DNA from 3 places in the Pseudomonas maumuensis genome. Region 2 is predicted to be linked to each of the others. Evidence: riboswitches for the same ligand, from Rfam matches in the RefSeq annotation. Region 2 holds a riboswitch; each other region holds the start of a gene.
The links. Region 2 has a riboswitch for cobalamin ahead of KSS90_RS10710 (TonB-dependent receptor). Riboswitches for the same ligand answer to the same signal wherever they lie in the genome.

Region 1: linked by a shared signal. The riboswitch ahead of KSS90_RS11245 (TonB-dependent receptor plug domain-containing protein) and the one ahead of KSS90_RS10710 (TonB-dependent receptor) in region 2 are both predicted to bind cobalamin.
Region 3: linked by a shared signal. The riboswitch ahead of cobO (cob(I)yrinic acid a,c-diamide adenosyltransferase) and the one ahead of KSS90_RS10710 (TonB-dependent receptor) in region 2 are both predicted to bind cobalamin.

Annotation. Positions count from the first base shown of each region.
Region 1 is NZ_CP077077.1:2,463,707-2,470,152, forward strand. It holds gene KSS90_RS11235 (TonB-dependent receptor) at 1-1,319, opposite strand, end outside; gene KSS90_RS11240 (DUF2946 family protein) at 1,391-1,780, opposite strand; cobalamin riboswitch at 1,924-2,127, shown strand; gene KSS90_RS11245 (TonB-dependent receptor plug domain-containing protein) at 2,218-4,173, shown strand; gene KSS90_RS11250 ((2Fe-2S) ferredoxin domain-containing protein) at 4,185-4,913, shown strand; gene KSS90_RS11255 (ABC transporter substrate-binding protein) at 4,906-5,829, shown strand; gene KSS90_RS11260 (8-oxoguanine deaminase) at 5,835-6,446, opposite strand, start outside.
Region 2 is NZ_CP077077.1:2,322,154-2,328,599, reverse strand. It holds gene KSS90_RS10725 (carboxymuconolactone decarboxylase family protein) at 1-123, shown strand, start outside; gene KSS90_RS10720 (GNAT family N-acetyltransferase) at 202-771, shown strand; gene KSS90_RS10715 (outer membrane beta-barrel protein) at 843-1,589, opposite strand; cobalamin riboswitch at 1,750-1,954, shown strand; gene KSS90_RS10710 (TonB-dependent receptor) at 2,062-4,188, shown strand; gene KSS90_RS10705 (DNA-3-methyladenine glycosylase family protein) at 4,220-5,158, opposite strand; partial or broken gene KSS90_RS10700 (chitinase) at 5,361-6,368, opposite strand; gene KSS90_RS10695 (lytic polysaccharide monooxygenase auxiliary activity family 9 protein) at 6,406-6,446, opposite strand, start outside.
Region 3 is NZ_CP077077.1:1,488,256-1,494,701, forward strand. It holds gene hda (DnaA regulatory inactivator Hda) at 39-743, shown strand; gene KSS90_RS06935 (C40 family peptidase) at 869-1,504, shown strand; gene KSS90_RS06940 (C40 family peptidase) at 1,650-2,183, shown strand; gene KSS90_RS06945 (hypothetical protein) at 2,225-2,803, opposite strand; cobalamin riboswitch at 2,955-3,172, shown strand; gene cobO (cob(I)yrinic acid a,c-diamide adenosyltransferase) at 3,283-3,894, shown strand; gene KSS90_RS06955 (cobyrinic acid a,c-diamide synthase CobB) at 3,891-5,186, shown strand; gene bluB (5,6-dimethylbenzimidazole synthase) at 5,183-5,833, shown strand; gene cbiB (adenosylcobinamide-phosphate synthase CbiB) at 5,830-6,446, shown strand, end outside.

The DNA of each region.
Region 1 (6,446 bases), 140 kb from region 2:
TCTGTCAGGTGGGTACGGTTTTCGACGAAGCCCGCAGTGGTGTCGGTGGTGGTGCTGCGCCCCTTGGCGCGTGGCGCGTCCATGCCAGGAATGTCGAGGAAGTGGCCGGGCTGGAAACCGTTGGGATCGATGCTGTCGAACGCGCCCTTGGACAACGGGTAGGCGGTCTGCTGGTTGCGGTTGTAGTCCATGCCGAACGCCCAGTCGCTGGCCAGGCCGAACAGCTGGCCCTGGTGGGTCAGCTCGACGCGGTTGCCGTTGACCTCCTGGTCGTGGCGCTGGCGGTAGCCGCCGGCGCGGGCGATGGCGGTGTTGCCGGGGTTGTAGCGGTACACCTCGAGGTTGCGGTAATCGCGCTGGCCGTTGTAGTGGTAGAAGGTGTTGCGCAACTGGTTGCTGTCGTCGATGCGGTACTCGGTGATCGAGCGCAGCCAGCGGGTGCGCTGCTCGTAGCGGCCGTCCTCGACGTTGTAGTTATTGAAGCGATTGTGCTTGTCGATGTGCAGGGTGCCGGCCGCCGGCTGCAGCACCGGCGCACCCCAATACGGACTGTCTTCCTTTTCTTCCAGGTACTCGATGGCCAGGGTGTGCGACAGCTGGTCGTTGATGTCGCTGAGCAGCGAGAAGGCCAGGTTGCCGGCCCCGTTCTCCTGGCGGTCGATGTAGCCATTGGTGCTGGTGCGGCTGTAGTCGAGCCGCGCGTAGTGGCGCGGCCCGTCGCCGCTGTTGAGCGCCTGGTTGAAGCCGACCGAGGTTTCCATCGTGTCGTAGCGCCCATAGCTGATGCGGCCCTCGAAGGTGTCCTCGTCGCGGTTGGCCAGTTTGGTGATCATGTTCAGGCTGCCGCCGACGGCGCCGCTGCCGTTGAGGAACGACGACGGCCCGCCGAGCAGTTCGACACGGTCGTAGATCCATGCCCCGACCGGGCGCCCGGCGGCGCCGTACTGCAGGTTGATGCCGTTGAACAGCTGGCTGACCTGGGCGCCGTTGAAGCCGCGATACGTCACGTAGCCGCCCCAGCCGGGCGGTGCCGAGGCATTGACCCCGGGTAGCGCGTTGGCGGCGTCCTGGAAGTTGCGCGCGCCGATGCGCTGCATGGTCTTGCGGTCGGCAACGCTGACCGAGGCGGGGTTTTCGCGGGCGCTGAGGTTCAGGCGTGAGCCGCTTTCGATGGGCCGGTCGAGGTCAAGGCGGGTCGCTTCCTCGGGTTGGTCGGCGGTGGCCGTGACATTGCTGGCGGGCAGGGTGAGGGTGTCGTCCTGCGCCCAGGCGCAGGTTGCGCTGCCAACGAGCAGCGCCAAAGTGGTCATACGGAACATGCAAGGCTTCCTGGCTGAAATCGGTGAGCGCACGCCCGCTGCCGATCAGGCAGTACGTGGGCGTGGCGATGTCAGAACGCGAGAAGCGAAGCGGGGGAGGCGCGGGGATTGACCAGTGGCCAGCGCTGCTTGGGCAGGCGCGGCGCGGGTTGTCTGGGTAAGGGTTTGCTCGACTCCCCGGCGAGCAGGGCCAGCAAGCCGAAGAACACCGCCAGCAGGGTGGCGCTGAACAGGCTGGCGATCACGCAGTCGCCGCCAGCGGGCAGCACCGGGTCGGTGATGTCCTGCTCGCCCTTGAACACGCCGCTGCTGTCGGCTGCGCACCAGGCGGCGTCATCGAGGCCGGCCAGGCGCAGCCCGGCCATCTGCCCATGGCCCATGGCGCACAGCAACGAGCCGAACAGGATGCTGAAATACAGCACCCAGGCGACTTGCGATCGTGTGTGGCGGGCCAGCTTCATCGGCAAAGCTCGAAGGGAATGGGAATAGGTTCGGCGTGCGGATTCTACAACTTTTGACACATCTGCCTAGAGTGATCGGCCGATAAAAAACACGCGAAACGATTCACCGGCCTTTGCTTGACGCACCTTGCCCCAAGGTGTTCAGATGCCGACCGATTTCAGGTGTCCCATGCCGCCGCGCATGGGGTGAAACGGGAAACCGGTACGCGCTTCGCGCCAGTCCGGTGCTGCCCCCGCAACGGTATGCAAGTGATGCCTTCGACAGACCACTGTGGCCCGCGCGTCATGGGAAGGTGAAGACATCTTGTCTTGCGAGCCCGGAGACCGGCCTGGAATGTAGTAGGCAAACTCCTGCGGTGGGCGGGCATGGGCCGGTATTGGCGTGTGCGCGATCCGTGCTCCTGCGTGCTTCTGCGAAAGTCACTTTCGAGAAGAGCATGATTGCTGTGATTCACTCCCGACGTCGTTTCCCCAAGGCCCGGACCTTGTTCCTGGGCTGCCTGGCGAGCCCCCTGGCACTGGCCGCAAACACCCCCCTGATCCTCGACCAGCAGATCGTCGCCGCGCCGTCGGTGGAGTCGACCACGGTCGCCGCCATGGCCCAGTACGGCAGCAAGGTCGAGATCGTCAGCCGCGAGCAGATCGAGCGCGCCGGCCCCGGCGCCGACATCACCCGGGTGATGCAGATGTTCATCCCCGGCTTCTACGTCGCGCCGAAGAACGGCCCGTTCGACTACGGCACCTATTCGCTGCTCGGCGGGCGCAACGACGACACCCTGATCCTGCTCGACGGTGTACGCCTGAACAACCGCCTATACGGCGGCCTGTACCTGGACACCTTGCCGGCCAACGCGGTGGAGCGCATCGAGGTGCTCAAGGGCGGCCAGAGCCTGTTGTTCGGCACCCAGGCCGTGGCGGGGGTGATCAACATCGTCACACGCAGCCCGCAACGCCGCCAGACTTCGGGTGGGGTCAACCTGGGCCTGGACAGCTTCGCCGGCAACAGCAAGGACGCCCGCGTCGAGCGGGTCTTCAGCAACGGCTTCGGCGACCTGGGCCTGCTGGCCTATGTCAGCCACAACGTCTCCGACGGCTACCAGCCGTTTCGCAACCGCGACTACAGCGGCAACGTCAGCGACAAGAAGCGCGGCTACGAGGTGACCACCTTCGGTGGCAAGGCGATCCAGGCCTTCGGCGACGATGCGCGGCTGGAGCTGTTCTACCAGTACACCGACGCCAACCTCGATTTCGCCCGACCGGTGAACAATTACAAGACCACCAACGACCGCGTGCAGCAGATCGCCACGGCTACCTTCGAACAGCGCATCAGCGAGCGCCTGAGCTACTTCGTCAAGGGCCACGTCAACGACTGGGACACCCGCTACACGCGCATCAACAACCGCGCCGACGGCTCCCGCGACGTGGTCAACCACAACGACTACTGGGGCTTCACCGATTGGGGCGTGCAGGCCGAGGGCAAGGCCGAACTCGACGGCGGCCACGTGCTGGTGTTCGGTTCCGACAACCAGTGGTTCAAGGGCCAGGACGACGTGCTGGTGATCGACGACAACAAGGCCCAGGCCAATGCGTTGTATGCCCAACTGCGTCCCAGGATCGAGGCCTTGCCCAACTGGCACCCTAGCCTCGGCCTGCGCCACGAGGCCATGAGCGGCGGCGACAGCGCCACCGTCGGCATGCTCACCTCGCTGTACGACCTGAACGACAACTGGCAACTGCGCGGCCAGTATGGCAGCGCCTACAAACTGCCCAATGCCGAGCAGTTGTTCGTCAACGAGCCTGGCGACGAGATCGGCAACCGCGACCTCAAGCCCGAGAAGAGCCGCAATGCCGAGCTTGGCCTGGACTACCACGGCCTGCTGCTGGAGCGTGAGTTCAGCGCCAGCGTCAGCGTGTTCCGCCGCAAGATCACCGACTTGATCACCCTGGACGGCAGCCAGTGGGTCAACGGCCAGGGGCAGGTACAGATGCGTGGCTTCGAGGCCGATGCGCGTATCCAGCTTGACGATCAATGGAGCCTGCAGGCCGACATGACCCGCAACCTCACCGAGTCGCGCACCGGGGCAACGATCAACGACGTGCCGAGTTTCTTCGCCCGTTCGCGGCTCGGTTACGAATCGGCGGACCGCATGTGGGGGGCCGGGGGCGCCATTCGCTATATCCGCGACGTGGTCAGCTCCAAAGGTGTCGACTACGGCCATTACTCGGTGGTCGACGCCGATGCCTACCGCTACCTGGACGGCGCCCGCCAGCACCGGCTGAGCCTGCTGGTGGAGAACCTGTTCGACCGCGACTATGTCACCAGTCGGGCGAGCAATGTCGACAACCTCGGGCGGCCGTTCACCAGCGAACTGCGCTACACCTACAGCTTCTGAGGGGCGTGAGCATGGACTACCAGCGCGTGTTGTTCGTCGGCCCCGGCCTGGGTGGCGGCTCGGCGGCGGAAGCTTTCGGCGCCGAGATTCGTGACCTGCGTGGCCGCGAGGCGGGCCGGGATATCGTCGACACCCTGGAGGGTTTCGACGGGCTCTGGGCGGTGATCCGCGAGGCCCTCGACCAGGGCGTGGAACGCCTGCTGGTGGTGGACCTGGAACCCACCTCGGACAGCGCCTACCTTGACTGGCTGCGCGATGAGCTGGGGCGCTTGGCGCAAGGTCGGGCCGGCGTCTGGGTCACGGCCCAGGCCATGGGGCGGCGCGGCCTGGATGCGCGGGTGGCCTGTGCCAGCATCGGCGAGCCTACCCGCCATCTGGCGTGCGACCAGGTCAACGCGGTGGCCAGCGACCCGGACTGGTCGCGGGTGCCCGAGCATGCCCGCCAGGTGTTCCTCTGCACCGGCCCTCGCTGTGTGCGGCGCGGCGCCTTGCCGCTGTGGAAACGCCTGCGCCGGCGGTTGCTGGAGCGTGACCTGATCGAGACCCCCGGCGGCGTGCTGCTGACCCGCACCGGTTGCCAGTTTCCCTGCAATCTGGGGCCAGTGTTGACGGTGTACCCGGACGGCTACTGGTATCGGGTCCGTGATGATCGGGAGGTGGAGGAATTGGTGGAAACGCATCTAGAGGGCGGAAGGATCGCCGAAGGACTGTTGATCAAGGGAGGGACGTGCGATGCGTAAAGCCTGGCTGCTGTCGCTGGCCTTGTGCTGTGGCGCACCGGCCCTGGCCGACAGCTATCGCAACTGTGGGCAGGACTGGCAACGGCCCGCTGCGGCACCTGCGCGTATCGTCGCCCTCAACCAGCACGCGGCCGACCTGCTGCTCGCCCTCGGCGTGGGGCCGTCGATGGTCGGGGTGGCCTACCTGGACGACAACGGCGCCGCCTACAAGCAGGGCCGCTACCAGGGTGTGCCGGTGATCGCCCGGGAGTATCCGGCCAGCGAAGTGTTGTACGCGCAAAGGCCGGACCTGGTGGTCGGCGGATTCGCCACGGCCTTTGGCGATGGGATCACCTCGCGCAGCAGATTGGCCGGCAACGGGATTGCCACCTACCTGCTCGAGTCGGCCTGTAACGGCCACTCGCTGGACTACTACGGCCATGTCCGGCGTGACCTGACTGTGCTTGGCGAGCTGCTGGGCAGACAGGTGAGGGCGCAGGCATTGATCGGGGCGATGGAAACCGACCTGGCGCAGGCCAGGGCGATCGCGCCCAGCGGCAAGCCGCTGTCGGTGTTCTACCTCGACAGCGAGGTGCGGGGGCTGGACAGCGAGGGCGGACGTGGGTTCGTCACGCCGTTGCTGGCCGCCGCCGGGGCGCGCAATGTGCTTGCCGGGATCGACCAGTACCGCGTGACGATCAACCGCGAGGCATTGCTGAGCAGCGACCCCGACGTGATCCTGCTGGCCGACGCCCTGTGGTCGCCGGCCAGCCGCAAGCGTCAGCTGCTGACCCGCGACCCGGTGCTCTCGAGCCTGCGGGCGGTGCGCGAGAATCGCATGATCGATATCCCGTTCACCCAGCTGATGCCCACGCCGGCCAGCGGGCGGGTGGCCCTGGAACTGGCGCAGCGGCTCAGGGGGATGGCTGTTCCATAGCCGGCCTACTCGCCGATGACCAACTGACGCGCCAACTGGTTATGACGCTCCAGCACCCGCGGCAGGTCGACGGTGGTGATGCGCCCGTCCTGAACCACCACACGCCCGTTGATCACACTGGTGTCGACGTGGGTCGGGGTGCAGAACACCAGCGCCGCCAGTGGGTCGTGCAGGGCGCCGGCATAGGCCACATGGCCGAGGTCGAAGGCGACGAAGTCGGCGACCATGCCCGGTGCCAGGGCACCGATATCGTCACGGTTGAGCACCTTGGCACCACCCAGGGTGGCGATTTCCAGTGCTTCGCGGGCGGTCATCGCATCCGGGCCGAAGCCGACCCGTTGCAGCAGCAAGGCCTGGCGTACCTCGCCGATCATGCTGGCGCCGTCGTTGGATGCCGAACCATCGACCCCCAGCCCCACCGGCACGCCGTGGTCGCGCATCTTGCGGATCGGCGCGATGCCTGAGGCCAGGCGCATGTTCGAGCACGGGCAGTGGGCGACCCCGGTGCCGGTGCGGGCGAACAGCTCGATGCCGTGCTGGTCGAGCTGCACGCAGTGGGCATGCCACACATCGTGGCCGACCCAGCCCAGGTCCTCGGCGTATTCGGCCGGGGTCAT
Region 2 (6,446 bases):
AAGCATGGTGCGACCCGTGAGGAGATCGCCGAGGCCCTGGGCGTGGCGGTGGCGATGAACGCCGGCGCGGCACTGGTCTACTCGGCCCGGGCCCTGGACGCGGTGGGCAAGTCCGGCGCCTGACAGGCCAAGGCGTCGCCGCCCTTGCGCGACGACGCCCAGGCACCCAGACTTGGCGGCTCAGCCCGCGCAGGAACCGCCATGATCCAGATCCGCCCCATGACCCCGGAAGACTTCGAGCGCTTCTGGCCGACCTTCCAGGCCATTGTCCAGGCTCGCCAGACCTACGCCTTCGACCCTACCCTGAGCAGCGACCAAGCTCGCACGCTATGGCTGGAGACCCCGTTGCGTACCCTGGTGGCCGAGGCAGACGGCGAACTACTCGGTTCCTACTTCCTCAAGGCCAACGCCGCCGGCCCTGGCGGGCACGTGGGCAACTGCGGCTACATGGTGTGCGAGAACGCCCGTGGCCGCGGCGTGGCCAGGCTGATGTGCGAGCATTCGCAGAAGCTCGCTCGCCAGGAAGGCTTCCTGGCCCTGCAGTTCAATTCGGTGGTGGCGACCAACGAAGTGGCCGTGGCGCTGTGGCACAAGCTCGGCTTCGAGACTGTCGGACGCCTGCCCAAGGCCTACCGCCATGGTGAGCTGGGCCTGGTCGATTGCCTGGTGATGTACAAGTGGCTGGCCGACGAGCCGGTGGTGGAGAAACCGCCGCTGTTGATCGGGCGCAAGAACATCGAGGCGCGGGTGTCGCGTCGACGCGGGCGCTGAATGCCGTTGCGGGGCAAGCCCCTCGGCTGGAGGGGGTTGCCCTGCTACAGCGCAGGCGCGGGTTCAGCCGATCAGAACGCCAACCCCACCTTCACCCCGAACTCATCGCGCTTGAGCTTGGTGTTGTCCGCCACCGGGGTATCCTCGTCCAGCTTGTACTCGGTGCGGGTGTAGTACGCCCCCACCTGCACCGGCATGCCGCCCCGCTGGTTCATCAGCAGCGTGACTTCCGCATACGGGTTTGTGCGGTCCTTCATGTCGACACTGTCACTGCCAAAGTCATCGACCTTGAGCCGCGCACGGCCGTCGATGGTGTGGCGCGCGCCCACCTCCACGCGCAGGGTCGAGGCATCGAACTGATGGTTGTAGCCCAGCGCCGCCTTGGCGAACGGCGACTTGTAGGTCAGCCGCGTGTCGAGGTCGTTGATCTCGGGCTCGAAGCGGGTCCAGCTGTAGCCGCCGCCCACGCTCAGGTCAACGAAGTTGCGCGCGTCCAGCGCGGCGCGCCAGCCCAGGTCAAGGTCGGCCTGGGCCTCCTTGAGCTTGTTGTCGTTCTTCTTGCCGTACTTGGCCTCGGCACCGATCTGGTAGATGAAACCGGACTCGGCGGTCATCTTGTTGCCGAAGGTAGCGAACACGCCACCCTGGCCCATGTGTTCCTTGTCCGACTCGCTACCGCCTTCGAACTTGAACTTGTCGTAGGAACCCAGCAGACCGAGGGTGAACAGCGGATCGGTGCTCGGTGCCGCCGTGGCGGCCAGGGGAGCACCAACCAGGGCCAGCAGGCAGGCGTGACGCAGCAGGTTACGGGTAGACATTCGCAACAGTCTCCATGACGTGAATGAATGGTGAACGAGCGGTTCGAGACGACGCCCGCCGCAAAAGTTCGAAAAAAAATCGCCAAACACGTCTAAACCGCCATTGCGCCACGGATCTCCCGCCCATTCGAACGATTGACGCCCTGCCCGTTCGGTGGTCTGATGCGCGCCAGTTTCAGGTGCCCTGCGCCGCCGCGCGCAGGGTGAAACGGGAAGCCGGTGAGTCGTTGCCACGACAAGTCCGGCGCTGCCCCCGCAACGGTAAGCGAGCGAACCCTTCGACAGGCCACTGTGCGCAAGCATGGGAAGGTGAAGGCTTCATGCCCCTCGCAAGCCCGGAGACCGGCCTGAGGCTTCACTTGGCAACCCGCGGTGGGCGGGCGCAGGCCGGTATTCGCGTGCGCGTCTGCGCGCGCTTCGCCGTTGCGTGTTTTCCACCGGGATCCATTCTTTCCTGCAGCAGTGGAACGACATGTCCCGATTCAACAAGCTTCACTCCCTGGCGGCCTGCCTGGCCGTATCCCTGCCGGCGCTGGCCGATGATCATGCCGTGGCGCCCCTCACCCTGCCCTCCACGGCGATCACCGACACCCGCGAGCCGCAGGCTATCGACCTGGCCACCCCGACCCCGGCCGGCTCGCGCCTGAACCTCAGCGCCCTGGACACCCCGGCCAGCACCAGCAGCCTGACCGAAGCGCAGATCCAGCAGCGCAACAACCTGACCGTGCAGGACGCCGTGACCCGCTCGCCGGGCATCACCTTCATCGGCACGCCGGGCGACGGCGGCACCGGTCTGTCGGCCCGAGGCTTCACCGGCCAGAGCTCGGTGATGACGCTGTTCGACGGCTCGCGCCTGTATGCCGGCGCCGGCACCCTCACCTTCCCGGTCGATCCGTGGATGGTCGAGCGCATCGACGTGATCCGCGGCCCGGCCTCGGTGCTGTATGGCGAAGGCGCCACGGGCGCGGTGGTCAACGTGGTGCCGAAGAAACCGTTCGCCGGCGACATCCGCAACCACCTGCGCCTGGGCTATGGCTCCTGGGACCGCCAGCAACTGGGCCTGGACAGCGGCGGCAGCCTCAGCGAGCGCCTGAGCTACCGCGTCACTCTCAACCAGCAGGCGGGTAACGGCTGGGTCGATCGCACCGATTCGCGCAGCCTGGCCCTCAGCGCCGCACTGCGCTTCGACGCCAGCGACGACCTGAGCTTCACCCTCTCCCACGAACGCGGCGACGCGCAGCCGGCCAACTACTACGGCACCCCGCTGATCGACGGCCATTTGCGCCGCAGCGTGCGCGACAAGAACTACAACGTCAGCAACGACGTGCAGCGCTACCACGACGAGTGGACGCGCCTGACCAGCGACTGGACCCTGAGCGACAGCCTCAGCGCCCGCAACGAGCTGTACTACATCAAGAGCCGCCGGCACTGGCGCAACGCCGAGTCGTACGCCTGGGACGCCACCAGCGCGGTGGTCCAGCGAGGCAGCTTCCTGGAGATCAGGCACAACCAGGAACAACTCGGCGACCGCCAGAGCTTCAGCCTCGACCATGCGCTGTTCGGCCTGGCCAGCAAGACCGTGGTCGGCGTCGAGTACAACAAGATTCGCTTCAACGTCGACAGCAACTCGCCCTACCGTGATGGCGGCACTGACCCGCTCGATCCGTGGCAGCCGGCGCCTGGAGGCTTCCACAGCCTCAGCCCGACCCGAGCGCAGACGCTGTCCAAGGTCGACACCTTCGCCCTGTTCGCGGAAAACCGTACCCAGTTGACCGAGCGCCTGGCGCTGGTCACCGGCGTGCGCCGCGACCAGAACCACATCGACCGCAACGACCTGGTCAACGACACCCGCAGCGACCGCAGCCTGCGCGGCGGCAACTGGCGCGCCGGGCTGGTGTACGCGCTCAGCGACGACCTGTCGCTGTACGGGCAATACTCCACCAGCGAGGACGGCGTCGGCGACTTGCTCACCCAGCGCCCGAACAAGCGCCTGGACCTGACCGAGGCCAGGCAGACCGAGATCGGCCTCAAGCAGCGTTTCTGGGATGCGCGGGGCGAATGGACGCTGGCGGCCTATCACATCGTCAAGCGGAAGCTGCCGGTGTACAACCCGGTCACCCACGACAGCCAGCAGGCCGGCCAGCAGACCTCCGATGGCCTGGAGGCCAGCCTGGAGCTGGCGCTGGGCAAGCAGTGGCAGCTGTCGGCCAACGCGGCACTGGTGCGGGCCAAGTACGATGACTTCCTCGAGGAAGGCAACGATGGCTCGGTCCACGACCGCGCCGGCAACCGCCCCCAGGATGTGCCGCGGCGCACCGCCAACCTATGGCTGAGCAAGGGCTTCGGCCAGGCCCTGGACGCGGGCATCGGCCTGCGTTACGTAGGCGAACGCTACAGCAGTGCCGCCAACGATCAGCAGGTGCCGGGCTACACCGTGGTCGATGCCAACCTCGGCTGGCAGGTGCTGCCCGACGTACGCCTGGGCCTGCAGTTGAACAACCTGTTCGACCGCCAGTATGCCCAGTCGAGCTACAGCGGCGAGCAATGGCTGCTGGGGGCGCCACGTTCGTACTTCGCCACCCTCGACTACACCTTCTGAAGCATCGCGCCATCGGGGCCGCAGGATGCGATCAGCGCACGCTGCCCGGCCCCGCTTGCCAGGCGCGCAGCACCGCATAGCCACGCCAGGGCCGCCAGGCCTGCGCGGCTTGCGTTGCAGCGTTGGCGCCGCTCACTCCCAGGGCTTTTTGCAGTGCCACGTCGCCCGCCGGAAAGGCATCGGGCCAGCGCAGCGCGCGCAAGGCAATGTACTGCGCGGTCCAGTCGCCGATGCCCGGCAGGGTACGCAACCGGGCACAGGTGGCCGCGACGTCGACACCAGGGCTCAGGATCAGGCCGCCCACCAGCACTGCTTCGGCCAAGGCCTTGAGCGCCGCCTGGCGCTGGCGCGTGATGCCCAGTCGGCCTAGCTCGTCACCACTGGCCGCGATCAGCGCGGCGGGTGCGGGGAACAGGCGATCCAGGCTGGGGAAAGGCGTTGCGATGGGTTGCCCGAAGGCCGCGACCAGGCGAGCGCCCAGTGTGCGCGCAGCGGCCACGGTGATCTGCTGGCCCAGCACGGCGCGCACGGCCAACTCGAAACCATCCACCGTCCCCGGAACTCGCAGGCCCGCACCCGAAGGGAACGCACTGTGCAGCACGGCGTCGATGGCGAGCGGGTCGGCATCCAGGTCGAACGCGGCGCGCACGTGGTTGATCAGCGTGGGCAGGACGCCCGCCAGCGAATCGCTGATCCTCACCCGCGCCTGGTCGCGCGCCTCGTCGAAGGACACGCTCAACCAGCCGCAATATTCCTGACCGTCCTGTATGAGGCGCAGCGTACGGGTGTATGTGCCCTCCTCCACACACTCCACGCCGGGTATCGCCCGCAGGCGCAGAAAGCCGAGCATTGCCGCAGTGTCATAGGGCGGACGCCAGCCCAGGAAAAAACCGCCGTCCAAGCGCGCATCGTGCGCTTTCAGTGCCAGGTCGCAGGCGTCGTTTTCGGTGGTATCGATGATATTGGCCATGGGCGACATGGTAGCTCTTGTGCAGGGCGGCAACTCGCCATTTTCGCACCTGCGGCCCTATCGACCAGGCACAAAAAATCCGATGCCTCACGGCACCGGATTTTCATGTGGCGATCAAGCCGACAGGCCTCGACTGTCGGGCATCAGGCACGTCTGCCGGATGCTAGCTCGATCAGGCGTCGACGGACGCTGTGGCCTTGTTGCCACTGTTGATCAGCGGCCCGTAGCGCCGGCTGAACTCTTGGTTGTAAGGCACGTGGTTCTTGTTGACCCCGCTGTCCCAGTTGACCGACCAGGTCATCAAGCCCTTGATCGACACCCCTTTGGCATAGAGACGCTTGAACGCGTTGCTCACCGCCGTCGGGTTGATCACGTAGCCGGTGGCGGCTGCGTCGACGTTGGCCGGCAGGCCGATGACGAACTTGTCCGCCGGGATCCGGGTGAAGCCGCGGGTGCCACTGACCAGGCTCTCGGTCAGGTAGAACAGGAAGTCCTCCTTCATGGCATCGTTGTTCTGCGCGATCCAGGCGCCGTTGCCATTGTTGGCCTCCTGCACCCAGAGCCCGTCGCCCCCCTGGTTGTAGAACTGCGGGGCGATGAAGTCGTAGTACCCCTCCAGTGCCTTGAGGTAGTCGACGTAGCGCCCCGTGCTGGTCAGGTAGGGGAACTCCGGCGCCATGCTGATGATGAAATGCTTGCCCTCGGCGGCGTAGTGATCCTTCACCAGTTTCAGCGCGGCGGGCAGGACCGTCTTGTTGGCGGCGAAATCGATCGCGCTCTGTTCAAGGTCGATGTCCAGCCCGTCGAAACCGTAGGTTTCCACCAGGCGAATGATTTCATTGGCCAGTGGTTGTTCATGGCCCGGGTTCAGGGCGATATGCGCATCGGCGCCGCCCAGGGACATCAGCACCGCCCTGCCCTGGCTGTTGAGCACGCCCACCTGGCGCCGGAACTCGGCATCGGACAGGTTGTACGGCTTGAAGGTCGGTATGCCGCTGCCCTTCATGAAGGCCACGGCCACCACGTTGTAGTCGCGTGGCACCTCCTCCAGGCTCATGTTGGCGAACTGCCCACGCTGGTAACCATCCGCCGGGCCGGCCGGCCAGTTGTGCCAGTAACCCATGAGGATCTTCTTGCCCGCCAGGCTGGGCATCCGCGAGGCAGCGTCATCCTGCGCTGACTTGAGTTGGGTAAAGTCAATCGTTGTCATGTTCTAATCCTTCAGAACCTGTGTAGAACCCTCGGGCTTACTGGAAGTCGACGTCGAATGCCTGGTAGAAAGCGTTGC
Region 3 (6,446 bases), 830 kb from region 2:
CAAAGGCCCCCTGTGGTCCCCCGCGACCGCCCGCGAGCATGAAACCGATCCAGTTGCCCCTGGGTGTGCGTCTGCGCGACGACGCCACCTTCATCAACTACTACCCCGGCGCCAATGCCGCGGCACTGGGCTATGTCGAGCGGCTCTGCGAAGCCGACGCCGGCTGGACCGAAAGCCTCATCTACCTGTGGGGCAAGCAGGGCGTGGGCCGTACCCATCTGTTGCAGGCCGCCACGCACCGCTTCCAGCAACTGGGCGAGCCCGCCGTGTACCTGCCCCTGGCGCAATTGCTCGATCGCGGCGTCGAGCTGCTCGATCATCTCGAGCAGTACGAACTGGTATGCATCGATGACCTGCATGTGATCGCTGGCAAGGCCGATTGGGAAGAGGCCATGTTCCACTTGTTCAACCGTCTGCGCGACAGCGGCCGGCGCCTGTTGCTGGCGGCGTCCAGCTCGCCGCGAGAGCTGCCGATCAAGCTGGCCGACCTCAAGTCGCGCCTGACCCTGGCGTTGATCTTCCAGATGCGCGGGATGTCCGACGAGGACAAACTGCGCGCCCTGCAACTGCGGGCCTCGCGTCGCGGCCTGCACCTGACCGACGAAGTCGGCCACTTCATCCTCACCCGTGGCACGCGCAGCATGAGCGCGCTGTTCGACCTGCTCGAGCGCCTCGACCAGGCGTCGTTGCAAGCCCAGCGCAAGTTGACCATTCCGTTCCTCAAGGAAACCCTCGGCTGGTAGCGCCGAAAACACGGCGCCAGAGCGTCGAATCGGAAAAGTCACATGTTTTTCGATAAAATTTGCAAATGGGTCCGATAGAAGGCATAGTTTCCCCCTTCTAAAGGACTACAGACACGGTCGTGCCCATGCTGAAGCGCTTCGCACCCCTCGTGCCACTTGCACTTGTCACCCTTCTTTACGGCTGTGCCTCCACCGGCCCGGTCAGCACCTCGCAGGATCAACGCATGGCCGCCGAGCAATCGGTCAAGGCCAAGGCTTCCACTTCTTCCGTATTCACCGAGGAAGAGCTGGCTAGCGAAGATGACCTCGAGGCCTTCTCCAGCAACAGCAAACCGTACCAGTTGCCCGTGCTGGCCGACAGCATTCTCGAGCGCGGCATGGCACTGATCGGTACCCGCTACCGCTTTGGTGGCACTTCCGAGAAATCCGGTTTCGACTGCAGCGGTTTCATCGGCTATCTGTTCCGCGAAGAAGCTGGCATGAACCTGCCGCGTTCGACCCGCGAGATGATCAACGTCGACGCCCCCAAGGTCGCACGCAACAAACTTAAGCCGGGCGACCTGCTGTTCTTCAGCACCAATGGTCGTGGCCGGGTCAGCCATGCTGGCATCTACCTGGGTGACAACCAGTTCATCCACTCCAGCAGCCGCCGCAGCGGTGGTGTGCGCATCGACAGTCTGGGCGACCGCTACTGGAGCAAGACCTTCATCGAGGCCAAACGTGCGCTCGCCATGGCGCCGACCACGATCTCGCGCAATTGAATTGATATCAAAATGCTGTACCCTGCCACGGCGGCGTAGCTGAAAAGCTCGCCGCCGTGCGCATTTACAGAAAGCGTCTAATCTAAATTCTCAACTCTTTTTACCTTCGGCCATGGCCGGGGCTTCCCGACAGGACGTTTACATCATGGCGATGTTGGCGCGCTTCGCATTCCTCTCCCTCGTGGCCCTGCTTGCGGCGTGTTCCAGCCGGGCGCCTGCTCCGGCGCCGATGGCCAAAGCCCCGGTGGCGTTCAATCCTGCGCCGTCTTCTCCCGCAGCGGAGGATGTGCTGTTCCGCGCCATCGGCCTGGTGGGTACGCCCTATCGCTGGGGTGGCAACACGCCGGACGCCGGTTTTGATTGCAGTGGCCTGATTGGCTACGTGTACCGTGACGCCGCCGGTATCAGTCTGCCACGCACCACCCGCGACATGATCGTGATGCGTGCGCCGAACGTGGATATCAATGCGCTGCAGTCCGGCGACCTGGTGTTCTTCGCCACCAGTGGCGGCTCGCAGGTCAGCCATGCCGGGATCTACGTGGGTGAGGGGCGCTTCGTGCATGCGCCGTCCGCTGGCGGTACCGTACGCCTCGACTACCTGTCCAACAGCTATTGGGCCAAGGCTTATCTGCAGGCCAAGCGGGTGATCCCGCCGGGGCACCTGGCCCAAAATCCTTGACGGCGAGTGCCGTGCTCCCTGGCCTGCCTTTGGGTCAGGGTTCAGCCTTGCTTGAGCAGTAACGCCACCCCGGGGAAGTATTGTCCCAGTTCGTTGTGCAGCTTGCGGTAGGCATAAGGGAAGTACCAAGCAATCGCGCAGGCGGTGTGCTTCTGCAGGTCATCGACCAGGTCCTGCAACTCCTCTGGGCTGGCGTGCTGGCCAGCCTTCCACGGAGTGACGAACAGCGCCCCGGCCTTGAGTTGGCTGGCGTAGACGATTGCCCTGGCCTGATTGGCGGTTTCCTGCAGTGCCGGTGCCAGGTCCAGGCGAGCGATCCGCGGCCAGCGCTGGCTGCTGTGCAGGTGGATCGACTCCTCTGCGCTGCTGATGACCAGGTCGCCACGGGCCTCGCGCTCGCCTTCGTCACGTTGCTTCTTGCTTGTGTATTGCTCTAGTGCCGCCAACTCGGCCTGCCAGGCGGCCGCCGCGAGCAGCCCGGTGTTGGCGGCTGCGCCGTGCCAGTAAGGCGCTTCGTTGTCGCCCTGAAACTGGTTCAAGCGGTCGATGCAGTCGATCCAGCGTTCCAGGGCCGGACGCAGGAACTCCAGGCGCGGGTTGTTGATGATCAGGCCTTGCATACTGCGCTCTCCTTGCGATTGTGATCGAGGTCAGTTGAAATGGTGGCTATTTGATATCACTGCTTTGAGTGTGGCACAAGCTGGCGGATCGGCCATTGATCCGGGCCAGATCGGCCCTCGTTCGATTGACGCTCCCGGTGCAACCCTCTAACCTTCGCGGCGTGTTTCAGGTGCCCGGCGAACCGCGGTTCGGCAGGGTGAAACTGGGAAGCCGGTGGGCGCCAGCAGGCGCGAACCCGGCGCTGCCCCCGCAACGGTAGGTGAGTAGAAGACGGCGCATGGCCACTGGGTGCATCCACCTGGGAAGGCGCGCGGTCCGGGCATGTCCCGCTCACGAGCCCGGAGACCGGCCTGTCACTGCCAACGGCATCACGGAGGGTGATGCGCGGTGCGATGTGGCCTGCGCCACGGCCCCTGCGCGTTCTCCGTCTGCCCGCCTTTTCCCTGTCGCCCGCCGCGACAGTCAGCGGAGACCCCTGATGAGCGAATCCACCGAACGCGACGAACGTCACCTGGCGCGCATGCTGCGCAAGAAGGCGATCATCGACGAGCGCATCGCCAATTCCCCCAACGAGTGCGGCCTGCTGCTGGTACTGACCGGCAATGGCAAGGGTAAGAGCAGTTCGGCCTTCGGCATGCTCGCCCGGGCCCTGGGCCATGGCATGCAATGCGGCGTGGTGCAGTTCATCAAGGGCCGCAACAGCACCGGCGAAGAGTTGTTCTTCCGCCGCTTCCCCGAGCAGGTGCGCTATCACGTGATGGGCGAGGGCTTCACCTGGGAGACCCAGGACCGCCAACGCGACATCGCCGCTGCCGAAGCGGCCTGGGCGGTATCGCGCCAGTTGCTGCAGGATCCGTCGATTCAGTTCGTCGTGCTCGACGAACTGAACATCGCCCTCAAGCATGGCTACCTTGATCTCGACCAGGTGCTCTCGGACATCCAGGCCCGCCCGCCGATGCAACACGTGGTAGTCACTGGTCGCGCGGCCAAGCCGGAAATGATCGAACTGGCCGACACCGTCACCGAGATGGGCATGCTCAAGCATGCCTTCCAGGCCGGTATCCGCGCACAGAAGGGCGTCGAGCTGTGAGTGACTCGCGCCAATGCCCCGCCGTGCTGATCGCGGCCCCGGCCTCGGGCCAGGGCAAGACCACGGTCACCGCCGCCCTGGCCCGCCTGCATCACAACCTTGGGCGCAAGGTGCGGGTGTTCAAGTGTGGGCCTGACTTTCTCGACCCGATGATCCTCGAGCGTGCCAGTGGCGCGCCGGTCTACCAGTTGGACCTGTGGATGATCGGTGCCGAGGAGAGTCGTCGCCTGCTGTGGGACGCGGCGGGCGAGGCCGACCTGATCCTGATCGAAGGCGTGATGGGGTTGTTCGATGGCACGCCGTCGAGCGCCGACCTGGCCCGCCATTTCGGCGTGCCGGTGCTGGCGGTGATCGATGGCACGGCCATGGCCCAGACCTTCGGCGCCCTGGCCCTGGGCCTGGCGCGTTACCAGCCCGACCTGCCGTTCGCCGGGGTGCTGGCCAACCGTGTTGGCAGCTTGCGTCATGCGCAACTGCTCGAAGGCAGCCTCACCGAAGGCCTGCGCTGGTACGGCGGGTTGTCCCGCGAGCGTGGCATCGAGCTGCCCAGTCGCCACCTCGGCCTGGTCCAGGCCAGTGAACTGAACGACCTGGATGCGCGTTTGGATGCCGCCGCCGAAGCGCTGGGTGCCAGCTGCGATGCCGCATTGCCGCCACCGGTCGGTTTTGCCCGACCTGAGCCACTGGGCGTGACCACGCCGCTTGCCGGGGTGCGCATCGGGGTGGCCAATGACGAAGCCTTCGCCTTCACCTATGGCGCCAACCTGGATCTGCTGCGCAACCTCGGCGCGCAGCTCGAATTCTTCTCGCCGTTGCATGATCGGGAGTTGCCTGATGTAGACAGCCTGTACCTGCCAGGCGGCTACCCCGAGTTGCACCATCAGGCCCTGGCCGCCAACGCGCCGATGCTGGAGGCGATCCGTGGCCACCACGCCAAGGGCAAGCCGCTGCTGGCCGAATGTGGCGGCATGCTCTACCTGCTCGACGCGCTGACCGATGTGGCCGGTGTGCGTGCGCCGCTGGCAGGCCTGCTGCCGGGCGAGGCGACCATGCAAAAGCGCCTGGCGGCCCTGGCCCTGCAGGCTGTCGAGTTGCCCGAAGGCACTCTGCGCGGCCACACCTATCACCATTCGCTGACCAGCACCGAGCTGGAACCGATTGCCCGGGGCCTGAGCCCCAACGGCGGACGCGGCAACGAGGCGGTCTACCGCCTGGGGCGGCTGACCGCTTCCTACATACACTTCTATTTTCCGTCCAATCCCGATGCGGCGGCGGCGCTGTTGCGACCATGAGCGAACACGCGTACAGCGCCGTTGAGCGCGCGGCGATCTACCGGGCCATCGGTGAGCGCCGCGACATGCGCCATTTCGCCGGCGGCGAGGTGGCCCCCGAGTTGCTCGGGCGTCTGCTGGCCGCCGCTCACCAGGCCCCCAGCGTGGGCCTGATGCAGCCCTGGCGCTTCATTCGTATCAGCCAGCGTGATTTGCGCGAACGTATCCAGGCTTTGGTGGAGGAGGAGCGGGTGCGCACCGCCGAAGCCCTGGGCGAGCGCTCCGATGAATTCATGAAGCTCAAGGTCGAAGGCATCAACGACTGCGCCGAGGTGCTGGTGGCTGCGCTGATGGACAAGCGCGAGGCGTATGTCTTCGGCCGCCGCACCCTGCCGGAGATGGACCTGGCTTCGCTGGCCTGCGCCATCCAGAACCTATGGCTGGCGGCGCGGGCCGAAGGGCTGGGCATGGGTTGGGTGTCGCTGTTCGAGCCCCGGGCCCTGGCCGAGCTGCTGGGCATGCCCGCAGGTGCCAAGCCCATGGCGGTGCTGTGTCTGGGGCCGGTGACCGAGTTCTACCCGGCGCCGATGCTGGTGCTCGAAGACTGGGCCGAGCAACGGCCGTTGAGTGACATGCTGTACGAGAACCAGTGGGGGGAATGTCCATGAGCGTGGCCTTGCTGACCGTGGCCGGCGTGGCCATAGATGCGCTGTTGGGCGAACCGCGGCGACGCCATCCCCTGGTTGGTTTCGGCAACCTTGCCGCGCGCCTGGAGCAGCGTTTCAACGCCGGTGGCCGGGGCTGGCGCAGCCACGGTGTCACGGCCTGGTTCCTGGCGGTGGTGCCGCTGACCTTGCTGGCGCTGATTCTTTCCTGGCTGCCTGTTATCGGCTGGCTGGTGGACGTGCTGGCGCTGTACTGCGCCCTGGGCCTGCGCAGCCTGGGCGAGCATGTGCTGCCGGTGGCCCAGGCGCTGCGCCAGGGCGACCTGGCGGAGGCGCGGCGGCGCGTCGGTTACCTGGTCAGCCGCGAGACCCGCGAACTGGACGAACCCGCCGTGGCCCGGGCGGCCACCGAGTCGGTGCTGGAGAACGGCAGCGATGCGGTATTCGCCGCGCTGTTCTGGTTCGTCGTGGCCGGGGCGCCGGGGGTGGTGCTGTACCGCTTGAGCAATACCCTGGATGCCATGTGGGGCTATCGCAATGAACGTTTCGAGCGCTTCGGCTGGTGCGCGGCACGTATCGACGATGGGCTGAACTATATTCCCGCCAGGCTGGTGGC